Regions from separate parts of the Pseudoalteromonas sp. Of7M-16 genome, predicted to be linked through region 1. Evidence: predicted binding sites of a transcription regulator. Region 1 holds the regulator's gene; the other holds the start of a gene.
What was found. The regulator sigma-54, encoded in region 1, starts transcription at its own class of promoters, with help from an activator protein. The targets are predictions, from matches to a motif close to GTTGGCACGNNNNTNGNNT.

Region 1 (6,862 bases):
GAAGGCAACGTTAAAGCAACCAACTTGAACGAAACAGCAATGATCACGCACATTGACGCAGACAACCTCCGGCTCGAGATCACCAACCGGATGATGCGCTCAGAACAGCCCGTGGTCATTACAGGCCCGAGTGTAACCATTACTGGAAAGGGCCTTATCGCCGATCTCAATATTGAGGTCATTGAACTCATCAACCACACCGAAACGATTTATGATAAGCAATAAACTAAGTGCAACCCTACTATTCACTTGTGCTATTGGACTACTGCCACACTGCGTATTGGCTAATAGTAACCCAGAGCAAGTCATTATCAGTTCAGGCAAGCAGCAAGCACAATTACAGACTAACATCGGCGTATTTGAAGAAAATGTCGAAATTATTCATGGCCAGAGAAAAATCTTTGCCGATCGACTTGAAGTGCACAGACGAGAGGAGCTAGGCGAAAATAAACAATTATTAGTTGCAACTGGTTCCCCAGCAATCTTTCAGGAACGACAAACTGATGGCTCACTACTAAAAGCCAGCGCCAACGAAGTGCGTTACGATGTAGCAAATCGTCTTCTGACAATCAAAGGCAACGCAGAGATCAGTCAAGCTGGTCAAAAGATTTCCGCTCAAGAAATTCTCTACGATATGGAGAAACAGCTGATCAGCGCACAAAAAGCCAATGACGAAGGTAAGCGTGTAAGAACTGTCTTACTCCCTGTTGATAAAAAACAAGATGGTAACAAGGAGCAACAGTGAGCACACTAAAAGCCACAGCACTCGCCAAAAGCTACAAAGGCAGACAAGTTGTAAAAAACGTCGAACTCAGTGTTGAAGCTGGAAGCATTGTGGGATTGCTAGGGCCTAATGGCGCAGGTAAAACCACCACTTTTTATATGATTGTGGGTTTAGTGCCAAGTGACAAAGGCAGCATTCATATTGATCAGCAGGATATCACCTTGCTGCCAATGCATAGCCGCGCACGTATGGGGATCGGCTATTTACCACAAGAGTCATCGATATTCAGAAAGTTGACGGTTTATCAAAATTTAATGGCTATTTTGGAAACACGTAAAGACCTAAATAAAGCTCAGCGTGAAACGATACTAAACGAATTATTGGACGAATTTAATATTCAACATATTCGCTCTAGTTTAGGAATGGCGCTTTCCGGTGGAGAGCGTCGTCGAGTAGAAATTGCTCGCGCTTTAGCCGCAGATCCAAAATTTATTCTATTAGATGAGCCTTTTGCTGGCGTTGATCCCATTTCAGTGTTAGATATAAAGAAAATTATTGAGCATTTAAAAAATCGTGGAATCGGTGTGTTGATCACAGATCACAATGTACGTGAAACATTGGATGTATGTGAAAAAGCCTATATTGTTTCCCATGGTGAATTAATTGCTTCAGGTAGCCCTGAACATGTTTTAGCGGATCAAACAGTCCGAGATGTCTACTTAGGCGAACAATTCAGGCTATAGTTAAGAATAAGCGTAACAACAGAAAGGATTGTTAGAGATACATGAGGCAATCGCTACAGCTGCGCATGGGGCAGCAATTAACAATGACACCACAACTACAGCAAGCGATACGCCTGCTGCAGTTGAGCACATTAGACCTCCAGCAAGAAATTCAAGAAGCGCTGGACAGCAATCCTTTATTGGAAGTAGAAGAAAACGAACAAGAATCTTTTGACAACGGTCTAGACAAAACGCAAGAGCAATCACAGGCAAGCGAAAAAGCAGAGTCCAGCTCTGAGGAGATCCCTGAGCCACAGATCAGCGATTATGAACAAGACACTGATACAGCTCTAAATAAAGAGACCCTCAGCGATGAGATGGCGATGGATGTGACTTGGGATGAATACATCAGTGCGGCGCCGGTAAGTTCATCAGGGCCTATGCCTGAAGATGAAAGCGTCTACCAAGGACAGACAACTGAAAGCTTGCAAGAATACTTGATGTGGCAGCTTGAGCTCACACCATTTAGCGCGACGGACAGGTTGATCGCACTGTCAATTGTTGAGGGTGTAGATGACTCTGGCATTTTAACAGTATCGTGCGAAGACATTTTAGAAAGCTTGAATCTCGACAATGATCAAGACCCCGTCGAGCTCGATGAAGTTGAAGCTGTCCTAAAACGCATCCAACTCTTTGACCCAGTAGGGATCGCCGCTCGAAGCCTTCAGGAATGCTTAATTGTGCAACTCAATCAATTTGCGGCAGGCACGCCTTGGCTTGAACAAACCAAGCTAGTTATCGATGAACATATCGATCTATTAGCGAATCGTGATTATCGTACTATCATGAAGAAAACAAAGCTCAAAGAAGGTGAGCTAAAAGAAGTGATGACGTTGATCCACAGCTTAAACCCTAAGCCTGCTGCAAGTATAGTGCAAGAAGAGGCCGATTACGTAATCCCCGATGTCTCCGTTAAAAAGGTCAAGGGACGTTGGGTTGTTGAGCTAAACCCTGATTCTATGCCTAAAATAAGAGTTAACGATCATTATGCTGCTATGTCTCGCTCTGTAAAATCAAGCAGTGACAGTCAATTCATTCGCTCTCATTTACAAGAAGCAAAATGGTTTATTAAAAGCCTTGAAAGCAGAAATGAAACTTTATTGAAAGTTACTAATTGCATTGTGCAGCAACAACAGGCATTCTTTGAACATGGCCCTGAGGCAATGAGACCTATGGTACTCAATGATGTTGCTGAAATGGTTGACATGCACGAGTCGACAATATCTCGAGTAACAACGCAAAAATACATGCACACGCCTCGTGGCATTTATGAATTGAAATACTTCTTCTCGAGCCACGTTAGTACCGAGAATGGTGGTGAATGTTCTTCCACAGCGATCCGAGCACTCATCAAAAAGCTAATTGCTGCTGAAAACGCTGCTAAGCCTTTAAGTGATAGCAAAATTGCAGATGTATTAGCTGATCAAGGTATTAAGGTGGCAAGACGTACTATTGCCAAATACCGAGAGTCTTTGGCTATTCCACCGTCTAATCAACGTAAGAGCTTGATTTAGGCGTAACAAAAGAAGGAAAAATGCTTATGCAACTAAATTTAACTGGTCGCCATGTAGAAATTACCGATTCATTAAGAGACTACGTAACGAGTAAGTTTGCGAAGCTAGAAAGGCATTTTGATCACATCAACAACGTACATGTAATCTTAGATGTCGAAAAACTCATACAAAAAGCAGAAGCCACATTGCATGTCAACGGAGGTGAATTGTTTGCTTCTACAGAGCATAAAGATATGTATGCAGCAATTGATGGTTTGATTGATAAGCTAGATCGACAAGTGATTAAACATAAAGAGAAGCTAACTCGACACTAAATCATGAAACTTAGCACACTCATTTCCGAGGACTGTAGCAAAGCTGCGGTCCTTTTTAATAGTAAAAAAAGAATACTTCAATATATTAGTGAGCTGGCGCAGTCAAAAATTCCAAGTGCCAATCAACATGAGATTCTAGAAGCACTTTTAAACCGCGAAAAGCTAGGCAGTACAGGGATAGGTAAAGGGATAGCGATCCCGCATGGCAGGTTGCCAGGTTTAAATAACATTATTGCCATCATACTTGTAAACCAACAAGCCATTCCTTTTGATGCCTATGACGATCGCAATGTGGACATTTTTGTTGCACTCATCGTACCAGACGGTGAAAATAAACAACATTTAGAGACCTTAGCCAGTATCGCTGGTAAACTAAATAACAAAGCTTTTTGTAAACGACTTAGGCAAGCAAGTAATGATAGCGAGCTTCATCAAGTCCTTGTTGAGTTTGATAAATAATAGGAATTAAACGTGGAACTCATAATTATCAGTGGCCGCTCTGGCTCAGGTAAATCTGTTGCATTAAGAGTTTTAGAAGACTTGGGTTATTACTGCGCTGATAATATTCCAGTTAACCTGCTGCCTGCTCTAGTTCGCAGTGTCTCTGATAGCTACAATAAAATTGCGGTAAGCATCGATGTTAGAAACTTACCTAAAGAGCAACAAGAATTTCATGATATCTTAGAGTATTTACCTGGTTTTGCGAAACCACGTGTTTTTTATTTAGATTGTGACGATCAAACTCTGGTTAAACGCTTTTCTGAAACGCGACGCTTACACCCGCTGTCTTTAAACGACTTACCTCTAGACTTGGCCATAAAACAAGAGCGCAACTTACTTGATGTGTTAATCCGCCGTGCTGATGTCACCATAGATACCACAGATCTCAGTGTTCATCAGTTAGCAGAAAGTGTACGTGAAAAAATCCTCGGGCAAAAAGACAAACAGCTTATTATCACGTTCGAGTCATTCGGGTTTAAGCACGGGATCCCTAAAGAGGCTGATTATGTCTTTGATGCACGTTTTTTACCAAACCCGCATTGGGAGCCTGAATTGAAGCCCTTAACAGGCTTAGATCAGCCCGTAGTGGATTATTTATCAAGCCATAGCATAGTTCAAAAGTTTGTTTGGCAAATTCAGACTTTTATGCAAACTTGGCTACCACACTTAGAGCGTAATAATCGAAGCTACTTAACAATCGCCATAGGTTGTACTGGTGGTCAACACCGCTCTGTATACTTGGCTCAAACACTTGGAGAGCGCTTTCAAAGGACTCACTCCAATGTCAAGATTCGTCACCGAGAACAAGAGTAATGACGCGAGAATACGAAGGCGTTTTTCTAATAAAAAATAAGTTGGGTTTACATGCTCGAGCAGCAACAGTACTAGCACAGTTGTCTACTCAATTTAACGCTCAAGTTACTCTATATCAAGGTGATAAAAGTGCGCCAGGAGACAGCGTATTGGCTCTGTTGCTGCTGGAAAGCAGTCAGGGTAAAGAAGTTAAAGTAACCTGCACAGGTCCCGATGCACAAGACGCTTTGCTCGCAATTGGAAATCTCATTGAAGATAAGTTCCATGAATCAGAATGACGTCTAACTTCGAATGAGCTGTGAGGGTTCTACTTTTTGTCCCAACAGATCTGTTACTGCAAATAAACTGTAATACAATACTTTTAATTTAAGCAGCTATAATCATTATATTATTTTCACTTTTACAGTAATTTGGCACGGCGCGGATAGGATCTCCCAGATCTATTTATTTTGAACGCCATAACTTTAGAATGCTAAGGCAGTAATGGCCGCAAGGTTGATCACTGTCAACATATCTAGTGGGATACATATTAGCCGTCCTGGATGGCTAATCAAAAAACACTATCACTAATTCTTAAATTGAAATTTGGAAGCCTATGCCTGACGTTTTTGAACAAGACTATACACTGGAACAATTACAGCAAGTAACTAAAGCAATAAACAGTGGACAGTTCGTTCAAGTCAGACAGACATTGGCAGAGATCCCACCATGTGATACAGCACTACTACTCGAATCATCGCCTCATAAAATTAGAACAGCCTTATGGCAATTAGTTGATCCCGATATCCAGGGGGATGTACTTGAAGAGCTATCTGAAGACGTCCGACTAAGTATAATTGCCAAAATGGAGCCTGAGTTAATCGCGGCAGCCACGGAAGATATGGACGATGATGACTTAGGTGAAGTTCTGCGTAGCTTGCCCGTCCCTGTCTATCAAGATGTTATCAGTGCAATGGATAGCCAAGATAGAGCACGTGCCACACTCGCACTGTCATACAATGAAGACTCTGCTGGAGCATTGATGAATGGTGATACCATCACCATTCGACCTGATGTAAGTTTAGATGTGGTACTGCGCTATTTGCGATTAAAAGAAGAATTACCACAAGGTACCGACGACCTTTATGTCGTCGACAAAGAAAACCGCTTTTTGGGCTCTTTACCCATAGGTATATTGCTGACTAATCCTCCAGACAAGCTCGTACAAGAGCTGATGAACGAGGAAAGAGAAACGATCCCAGTGACAATGCCCGAAAGCGAAGTAGCCCAGCTATTTGAGCGCCACAATTGGATTTCGGCACCGGTAGTCGATGATCAAACGCAGCTATTAGGCAGGATCACCATTGATGATATCGTTGATGTAATTAGAGAGGATGCCGAACATAGCTTAATGAGTATGGCAGGTCTAGAGGATGAGGAAGATACCTTTGCACCTGTTATGAAAAGTAGCCAAAGACGCTCAATTTGGCTTGGGATCAATTTACTAACAGCACTACTTGCAGCCTTTGTCGCCAGCTTTTTTGAAAGTACGCTCGATATTTTACCCATTCTAGCGGTACTCAATGGCATAGTACCCAGCATGGGTGGAGTTGCAGGTAGCCAGACCTTAACACTGGTGATCCGTGGTATTGCTTTAGGCCATGTCAATCAAACTAACCAAAGGTTTTTACTTGGTAAAGAGCTTGCTATCGGCGCGCTCAATGGCGTGCTGTGGTCTTTGTTAATCGCGGGTGTAGTAGCCCTTTGGCAGTGGGACTTTAAGCTTGGTGCAGTGATAGCCTTTGCCATGTTTATGAATTTGGTTGCTGCCGGGATCGCTGGAGCGAGTATCCCCTTGCTTTTAAAGCGTATGAAGATAGATCCTGCGTTAGCAGGAAGCGTAGTCCTGACTACAGTCACGGATATTGTCGGAATATTTGCGTTTCTAGGCACCGCAACCTGGTTCTTGCTCTAAGCTTGGCTTAGAGCAATAAATCATAGAGTTTTGTCTATTTACGCTCCGGCGATTTGCATACTTTCTATCAATACTGAGCCTGTTTGTACGGCCCCTCTCAACTCGACATCCCCACCAATTGCTTGAATATTTTGGAACATGTCTTTGAGATTTCCCGCTATGGTAATTTCGCTTACAGGATACTGAATCTCGCCATTTTCTACCCAAAAACCCGCAGCGCCACGAGAGTAATCACCAGTTACCGTATTCACTCCTTGCCC
Region 2 (6,862 bases), on a different contig from region 1:
ATCTTGCTGCTCTGCTGAGATCCCCACCCCGGTATCAATAATACTCATACTCAACCAAGGTCCACTGTCGCGGTTTTCTCTGCGACACTCAAGAGTCACACAGCCACGGTGAGTGAATTTCACAGCATTATTAATAAGATTCCAAAGCACTTGGCGCAATCGTGTAGGGTCAAGCAATGCGTAAACATCTAACACACCAGAGCGTTGAATTTTGAACTCGAGTCCTTTTTGTCCAGCAATCAGATCTGAAAAGTTGACTACGTCGTTGATAAAATCAGATACATTAATGCTATCCGTCGCGATATCTAATTGCTCCCTGTCGATCTTGTCCAGATCGATAATATCGTTAAAAATATTACCTAGGGTTTCAGCACTTGAGAAAACCGTATTACACCAACTTTTTTGCTGCTGAGTGAGCTCGGTATCTAAAAGCATGCGTGTTAGACCTACGATCCCATTAAGCGGCGTTCTAAGTTCATGGCTTAACGTGGCAATAAATTTCCCTTTGTCTTTATATGCCGTTTCTAATGCTTGCTCCGCCTCTTTACGACTGGTAATGTCACGGCCAAACGCTAACAATCCAATATATTCGCCTTCATTATTAATAAAAGGCAGTTTGCGCATCTCGAACCAGCGGTTTTCATCTTTGACTGGATATTCTACATCCAACGAAATGGTTTGCTGAGTGGCACTGACCTGTGCATCTGTCTCCAATACTTTAGGCACGACCTGATCGACAAAAATCTCATCTGCGGTTTTACCAATTAGGCCTTCGCTATCTTTCCCAATCACTTGTTCGAACTTTTTATTACACCCAGCAAACACACCGTGTTCATCTCGGTAATAAAATAAATCAGGGGATGAATCAACAATTGAGCGCAATAACATACTTTGCTGGGCAAGCTCTTGCTCTGCTTTTCGACGTTCAGTTATTTCGTTTCGCAGCTCTGCAATTGCACGGTGTTTTGCATGCAATGCCATTTTTCGTTCATCTATTTCATTATTAAGTCGGTTGATATTGTCTTTTAGTGTTTGGTTCAACAATTTTTCTTGTTGAGTGGCTGACTCTAAGTACTCTTTCGAGCTCTCCAATTGGCGAATAGCAAAAACAGCAACTGAGATAAGTAAAGGCGAAGTCAGTGCTGCAAATACAACAACAGACAATACATTTACCAAAGTGACTGTTCCTAGTGCCACATAATAAAACATACAGGATAAAACCAATGACGCCACGAGCACCAGAACATAAGCAATTGCTCCAGCTTTGCGTTCACCGTATTTTCGAACCAAATTAGAGAGAATTCGAGCCCAAGACCCGAACGAAGAATCAAGCATAATAATAGTCACCTTGTTAACTTGACCATTATACCTCAGCTGAGCACATATGCGAGCGGCCAAATAGTGTAACTTTATTGAAAAATCTCAAACTTTTAAAAAATAACCGAACCTGAGTAACCACACAAATAGTGTGATAACGTATCAAATACTGCACACTCAATGGGATTTTGTTTATTCTAATTAAGAATATCCACAGAAAAAAAACTCATTTTAGTGTAATATGAGAGCATTTTTGATGTCGTGATTAAAGAGAGTTTAAATGCCAACTTCAATGCCAGACATTGCACACAATGCAGATGCGCTTCAAACCGGAACCTTAGAATGGGTAGGAATGGGGGACATTGAGCTGCCTCTACAATTAGCTAGTAAGGACCTTAATGATCTTCCTGTGAATGCCAAGGCTGATGCATTTGTCAGCTTAGACAAGCCTGAAGCAAAAGGCATACACATGTCACGACTGTTTTTGGCTTTAGATACGCTATCATGTGAACAAACTCTGACGCCTGTCACACTAGCATCATTGCTTGATCAATTTGTGACAACGCACAAAGATCTCAGTAACGCGGCAAAAGTTGTACTCAATTTTGAATTGCCTTTACGTCGTGCATCACTTTTAAGTGGTAAGCAAGGTTGGAAGAGCTACCCTGTAACCATTACAGCGACGATAAAAGAGCAAGCATTAAGTATCGAACTGGCAGTCGATGTAACTTACTCATCAACTTGTCCATGTTCAGCTGCGCTTGCAAGACAACTTATTCAAAATGCATTTGAAGAGCAATTTTCTGGCAAGCCTTTAGATCACGATAGCGTACACGCTTGGTTAGGCACAACTGAAGGCGTAGTCGCTACTCCGCACTCACAGCGCTCTATTGCTAATATCAAAGTTAAGTTGCCACAAGGCGCCACTGAATTCGATATTAAAGGCTTAATAGATATCGCAGAACAAGAACTAAAAACGCCTGTACAAGCGGCAGTTAAGCGAGAAGATGAGCAAGAGTTTGCCAGATTGAATGGCCAAAACTTGATGTTTTGTGAAGATGCGGCAAGAAAACTCAAAGCACTGCTCAACCAAAATAACTTCGACGATTTTTACGTCAAAATCAATCACTACGAATCACTTCACGCTCACGATGCCGTAGCGTACGCTGTCAAAGGCGTAGAAGGCGGTTACCAAGTTTAATATTCAAAGTGGCGTTAAATTTTGTGGTTGTAACGCCAATGATAAATCACTTCCGGCACACTCTTTGCTTAGTAAATTACCAAAGTCAATTTGTTGTCGTGGAGTGATTTATGGAATTAACACTTTTAGCTATTTTAGCGCTTGTAGTCATTGCCTCTATCGTAATTTCAAAATATACCGATGTGGGCGGCAATCCATATCCGTTTAATCGCAAAGATTCGGTTTTTACGACCGTCGAAGCATCATTTTTGCAGCTACTTGAACGTGCCGTTGGTGACAGGTTTAAGATAGTCAGCCGTGTTAAACTTGTCGATGTCATAGAGTGTAAACCGGGTTTATCCAAAAAAGCACGTCGCTCAGCTATCACTAAAGCACAAAATAAACAGCTTGATTATGTATTGGTAGATAAAAGCACGCTTAATATTGTAGCGGCTGTGGATTTGGTCAATAACTCAAATAAGAATGGCCATAAAGCACAAAAAGATTGGTTTGTCAGTGGTGCATTAGAATCCGCAGGGATCCCTCATATCCGCATGAAAATCAAATCTGGTTATAAGAGCCCAGAGGTAAGAGCTGCTATCCTATTCAAGCTTGGACAGAAACCAGAGCAAACCAAACCAGTACGAAACCGCAGTTACAAGCCAGCAGTACTTTCTCCATCGCAGGCTAAAGCCGCAAGTACACAACTCGCAGAAATTTAGACCTCATATGGCTGCTTGAGCGCTTCAAGCAGCTTGCTTCATTGTTTTGCCGCCAAAAGAATGCTTTCAAAATAAGAATGTATATAATGAGCAGTAACTAAAATACAAAGAGAATAATTATGAAAATTGGCATTATTGGTGCGATGGAGCAAGAAGTTACGATTTTACGTGACACCATGCAGTCTCCAAAAACACTTACAAAAGGCGGATTTACATTTTACACCGGTGAGTTAGGCGGCCACGAAGTAACATTAGTACAGTCTGGTATCGGTAAAGTTGCCGCAACTGTTGCAACCACTCTACTTATCGACAACTTTTCACCAGATTGCGTGATCAATACAGGTTCAGCAGGTGGTTTTGAACCTTCACTCAATGTGGGTGATGTGGTTATATCAAGTGAAGTACGTCACCACGATGTAGACGTTACAGCTTTTGGCTATGAAATGGGGCAAGTGCCTCAAATGCCTGCAGGATTTGAAGCTCACCCAGCTTTAATTAAAGCGTCAGAAGCCAGCATTCATGTACTAAAAGATATCCAGACAATGGTAGGTCAGATTTGTACTGGTGATTCATTTATGTGCGATCCTGTACGTATTGATAAAACACGTCAAGACTTTCCAAATATGCTTGCTGTTGAAATGGAAGGAGCAGCAATTGCACAGGCATGTCATGTACTAAATACACCATTTGTGGTGATCCGTTCATTGTCTGATATTGCAGGTAAGGAATCTCCTCAATCATTTGAAGAATACCTAGAAATTGCATCTGTAAACTCATCAAAGCTTGTCATCGCATTACTTGAAGAGTTAACACAGGTAACCCTTTAAAGTGGCACTCATTTTATTGCAAGCCCAAGAGGGCTTGCTTATCTTCTGCCTAGCTGTACTTTGTGCATTTAGCTTAAATCTATCTAAGCTCTATCACCCCAATACCATTTTTACGTTAATAACTAGTAACTTAGCCAAGCGTGTAGTAAAAAAAAGCAATACGGTTACTCAGCATAAGCTCTCTGGCGCGCTCGCTTGTATGTTGCCTACACTAACTGTCGTCTTACTGTTATTTGCACTGTCCTATATTTCTTTTTATCCACAGTGGTTTGGCGGGTTAATTTTATTTTTATGTTTGGATACCCACTTTGAAGGACGGGCAAAGCGCATTGCGAGACTGTTATCTCAAGGTCAAAAAGGCTCAGCTAAACAACTATTGGCCAGCATTGTAATTCGAGACACTGCAAAGTTATCTGAAGTTGGCATCATAAAGGCATCGTTAGATTCTCTGGCGCTTAATACAGTCCGTCATTTTTATCTAATTATCATCTTTTATCTGATTGCGGGCCCCTATTTAGCACTGGCATATAAACTTTTGCTGTTATGCGATCAAAGCTGGCGAAAACAACTTTGCGTGCAACACCCTTTCATGGCTGCCGTACAAAAAATCATATACCTTCTCGAGTGGCTTCCTATTAGATTCTTCATCCTAATTATGGCGTTAACCCAAAACCTTGCGAAAACGCAGCATTACTTAAAGCATTATGCACAGCACTACGTAAATAAAAATTCGGGGTGGATCATAGCGTTGTTTTCTGCCAGCTTGAATGTGCAGCTCGCAGGTCCCCGCTTTTACCATGAAGAGCGTTTTGACAACATTAGGATAGGAAGCGATCGCCAACCTACTGTAGAAGATATTCAACACATGCTAAAGCTATTGAACAGTATGAGGTGGTTTTGGCTGGGTCTAACCGTATTAATTTGGTTTGCAATTAATTTAATATAGCCAAGTGAGCTTTATCACTTGGCTACTGAATAAATGACTTAGTCTACTGTCACTTTCGCAAACTTACGCTTACCTACTTGGTAAATTTCAGTACTGCCTTTTGCTATTTCTAGCTTAGTATCAGTGATTTTCTCTTCACCATTGAGCTTCACCGCACCTTGTTTAATCATGCGCATAGCTTCTGAAGTACTTGCCACAAGGCCAGCTTCTTTTAGTAAGTTGGCAATAAATGTTGTATCGCCTTCAATGCTCACTGTTACTTCAGGGATCTCATCAGGGAGTGCATTCTTTTGGAAGCGCTTGATAAAATCTTGATGGGCTGCCTGCGCATCATCTTCACTATGGAAACGTGCAATCATTTCTTTCGCAAAATCAATTTTGATATCGCGAGGGTTGCGACCACCTGCAACTTCTTCTTTTAACGCTGCAATATCAGTCAATGATTTAGCACTTAATAGCTCGTAGTAACGCCACATAAGGTCATCGGAAATAGACATGACTTTACCAAACATTTCAGTTGGGGCATCTGTAATACCGATATAGTTACCTAATGACTTAGACATCTTTTGAACACCATCTGTGCCCTCAAGCAACGGCATCATTAAGACTGTTTGTGGCTTTTGACCTTCTTCTTTCTGTAACTCTCTACCCATCAATAGGTTAAAGCGTTGATCCGTACCACCTAGCTCAACATCGGCTTCTAGTGCAACTGAGTCCCAGCCCTGAACTAGCGGATATAAAAATTCATGAATGGCAATTGCCTGACCGCCAGCATAACGCTTTTTAAAATCATCACGCTCTAGCATACGAGCTACAGTTTGTCGCGATGCAAGCTTAATCATCTCTGCACTGCTTAATTTCTCCATCCATTGCGAGTTAAATGCAACAGTGGTTTTTTCCGGATCAAGAATTTTAAATACTTGCTCTTTATAGGTTTCAGCGTTTGCAAGTACGTCTTCACGGGTAAGCGGCTTACGCGTGACATTTTTGCCAGTTGGGTCTCCAATCATACCGGTGAAATCACCAATTAAGAAAATGACCTCGTGACCTAAATCTTGGAAAGTTTTTAATTTATTAATTAGTACTGTGTGACCTAAATGTAGATCAGGCGCTGTTGGATCAAATCCAGCCTTAATACGCAGCTTTTTACCTGACTTTAATTTCTCTTTTAGCTCATCTTCAACCAATATGTCTTCTGCACCGCGCTTTATCTCAGCAAATGCAGTTTCAATGTCCACCATTATCACTCCAACTCTAAATTCAGTTTATCGCCCGATTCTAGCCTATATTTCACGGAGTTTAAATGCACAAAATACTGGTATTAACGCTTTATTACGTATATGCTGCACTATTATTCATAAAATTTCTTGACAGCGAAAAAGGCACGTTATGGTACCTGCAGTAAATAAGCTTCCCAAAAAACACAAAATGCTTATTGTCGGTTTGTTAGCTGCAATGACTGGGATTGCCTTGCTGCCTTCAGAAAAGGCCACTGCATCCAAAGATCATAAAGACGATGCATTGGAAGTTGGCAAGCGTTATGAGCTTCCTATCAAAGTTGAAGAACAGCAGCCTGAACAGCTCACTATATTAAGTGCTGAAGCTGAACCCACTAAAGAGCAAGAAAATACATACACTTATGATTACGTTGATCACAAAGTTCGCTCAGGGGATAGTTTAGCTGTTTTGTTTAAGCGCGCCGGATATTCTGCCCAAACACTTCATAACTTAGTTAACACCAATGAAGAAACACGTAAATTAACAAAAATACACCCAGGTGAAACGCTGAGCTTTGCCAGCGATAAACAGGGTAACCTCGCGCAACTGAAATATGTGCTATCCAAAACAGATACTTTGTACGTAACGCGCA

Region 2: MHN81_RS01015 (DUF2726 domain-containing protein) is a predicted target of sigma-54. The motif match lies at 2,570-2,588, and genes of this name have one in related genera.

The regions. Positions count from the first base shown of each region.
Region 1 covers NZ_JAKRFY010000003.1:279,274-286,135, forward strand. The annotation lists gene lptC (LPS export ABC transporter periplasmic protein LptC) at 1-225, shown strand, start outside; gene lptA (lipopolysaccharide transport periplasmic protein LptA) at 215-745, shown strand; gene lptB (LPS export ABC transporter ATP-binding protein) at 742-1,467, shown strand; gene MHN81_RS04995 (RNA polymerase factor sigma-54) at 1,509-3,020, shown strand; gene hpf (ribosome hibernation promoting factor) at 3,047-3,334, shown strand; gene ptsN (PTS IIA-like nitrogen regulatory protein PtsN) at 3,338-3,793, shown strand; gene rapZ (RNase adapter RapZ) at 3,806-4,648, shown strand; gene MHN81_RS05015 (HPr family phosphocarrier protein) at 4,648-4,926, shown strand; gene mgtE (magnesium transporter) at 5,244-6,602, shown strand; gene pmbA (metalloprotease PmbA) at 6,641-6,862, opposite strand, start outside.
Region 2 covers NZ_JAKRFY010000001.1:215,712-222,573, forward strand. The annotation lists gene arcB (aerobic respiration two-component sensor histidine kinase ArcB) at 1-1,335, opposite strand, end outside; gene folE2 (GTP cyclohydrolase FolE2) at 1,598-2,518, shown strand; gene MHN81_RS01015 (DUF2726 domain-containing protein) at 2,629-3,219, shown strand; gene mtnN (5'-methylthioadenosine/S-adenosylhomocysteine nucleosidase) at 3,339-4,046, shown strand; gene MHN81_RS01025 (cobalamin biosynthesis protein) at 4,048-4,992, shown strand; gene tyrS (tyrosine--tRNA ligase) at 5,031-6,230, opposite strand; gene MHN81_RS01035 (peptidoglycan DD-metalloendopeptidase family protein) at 6,382-6,862, shown strand, end outside.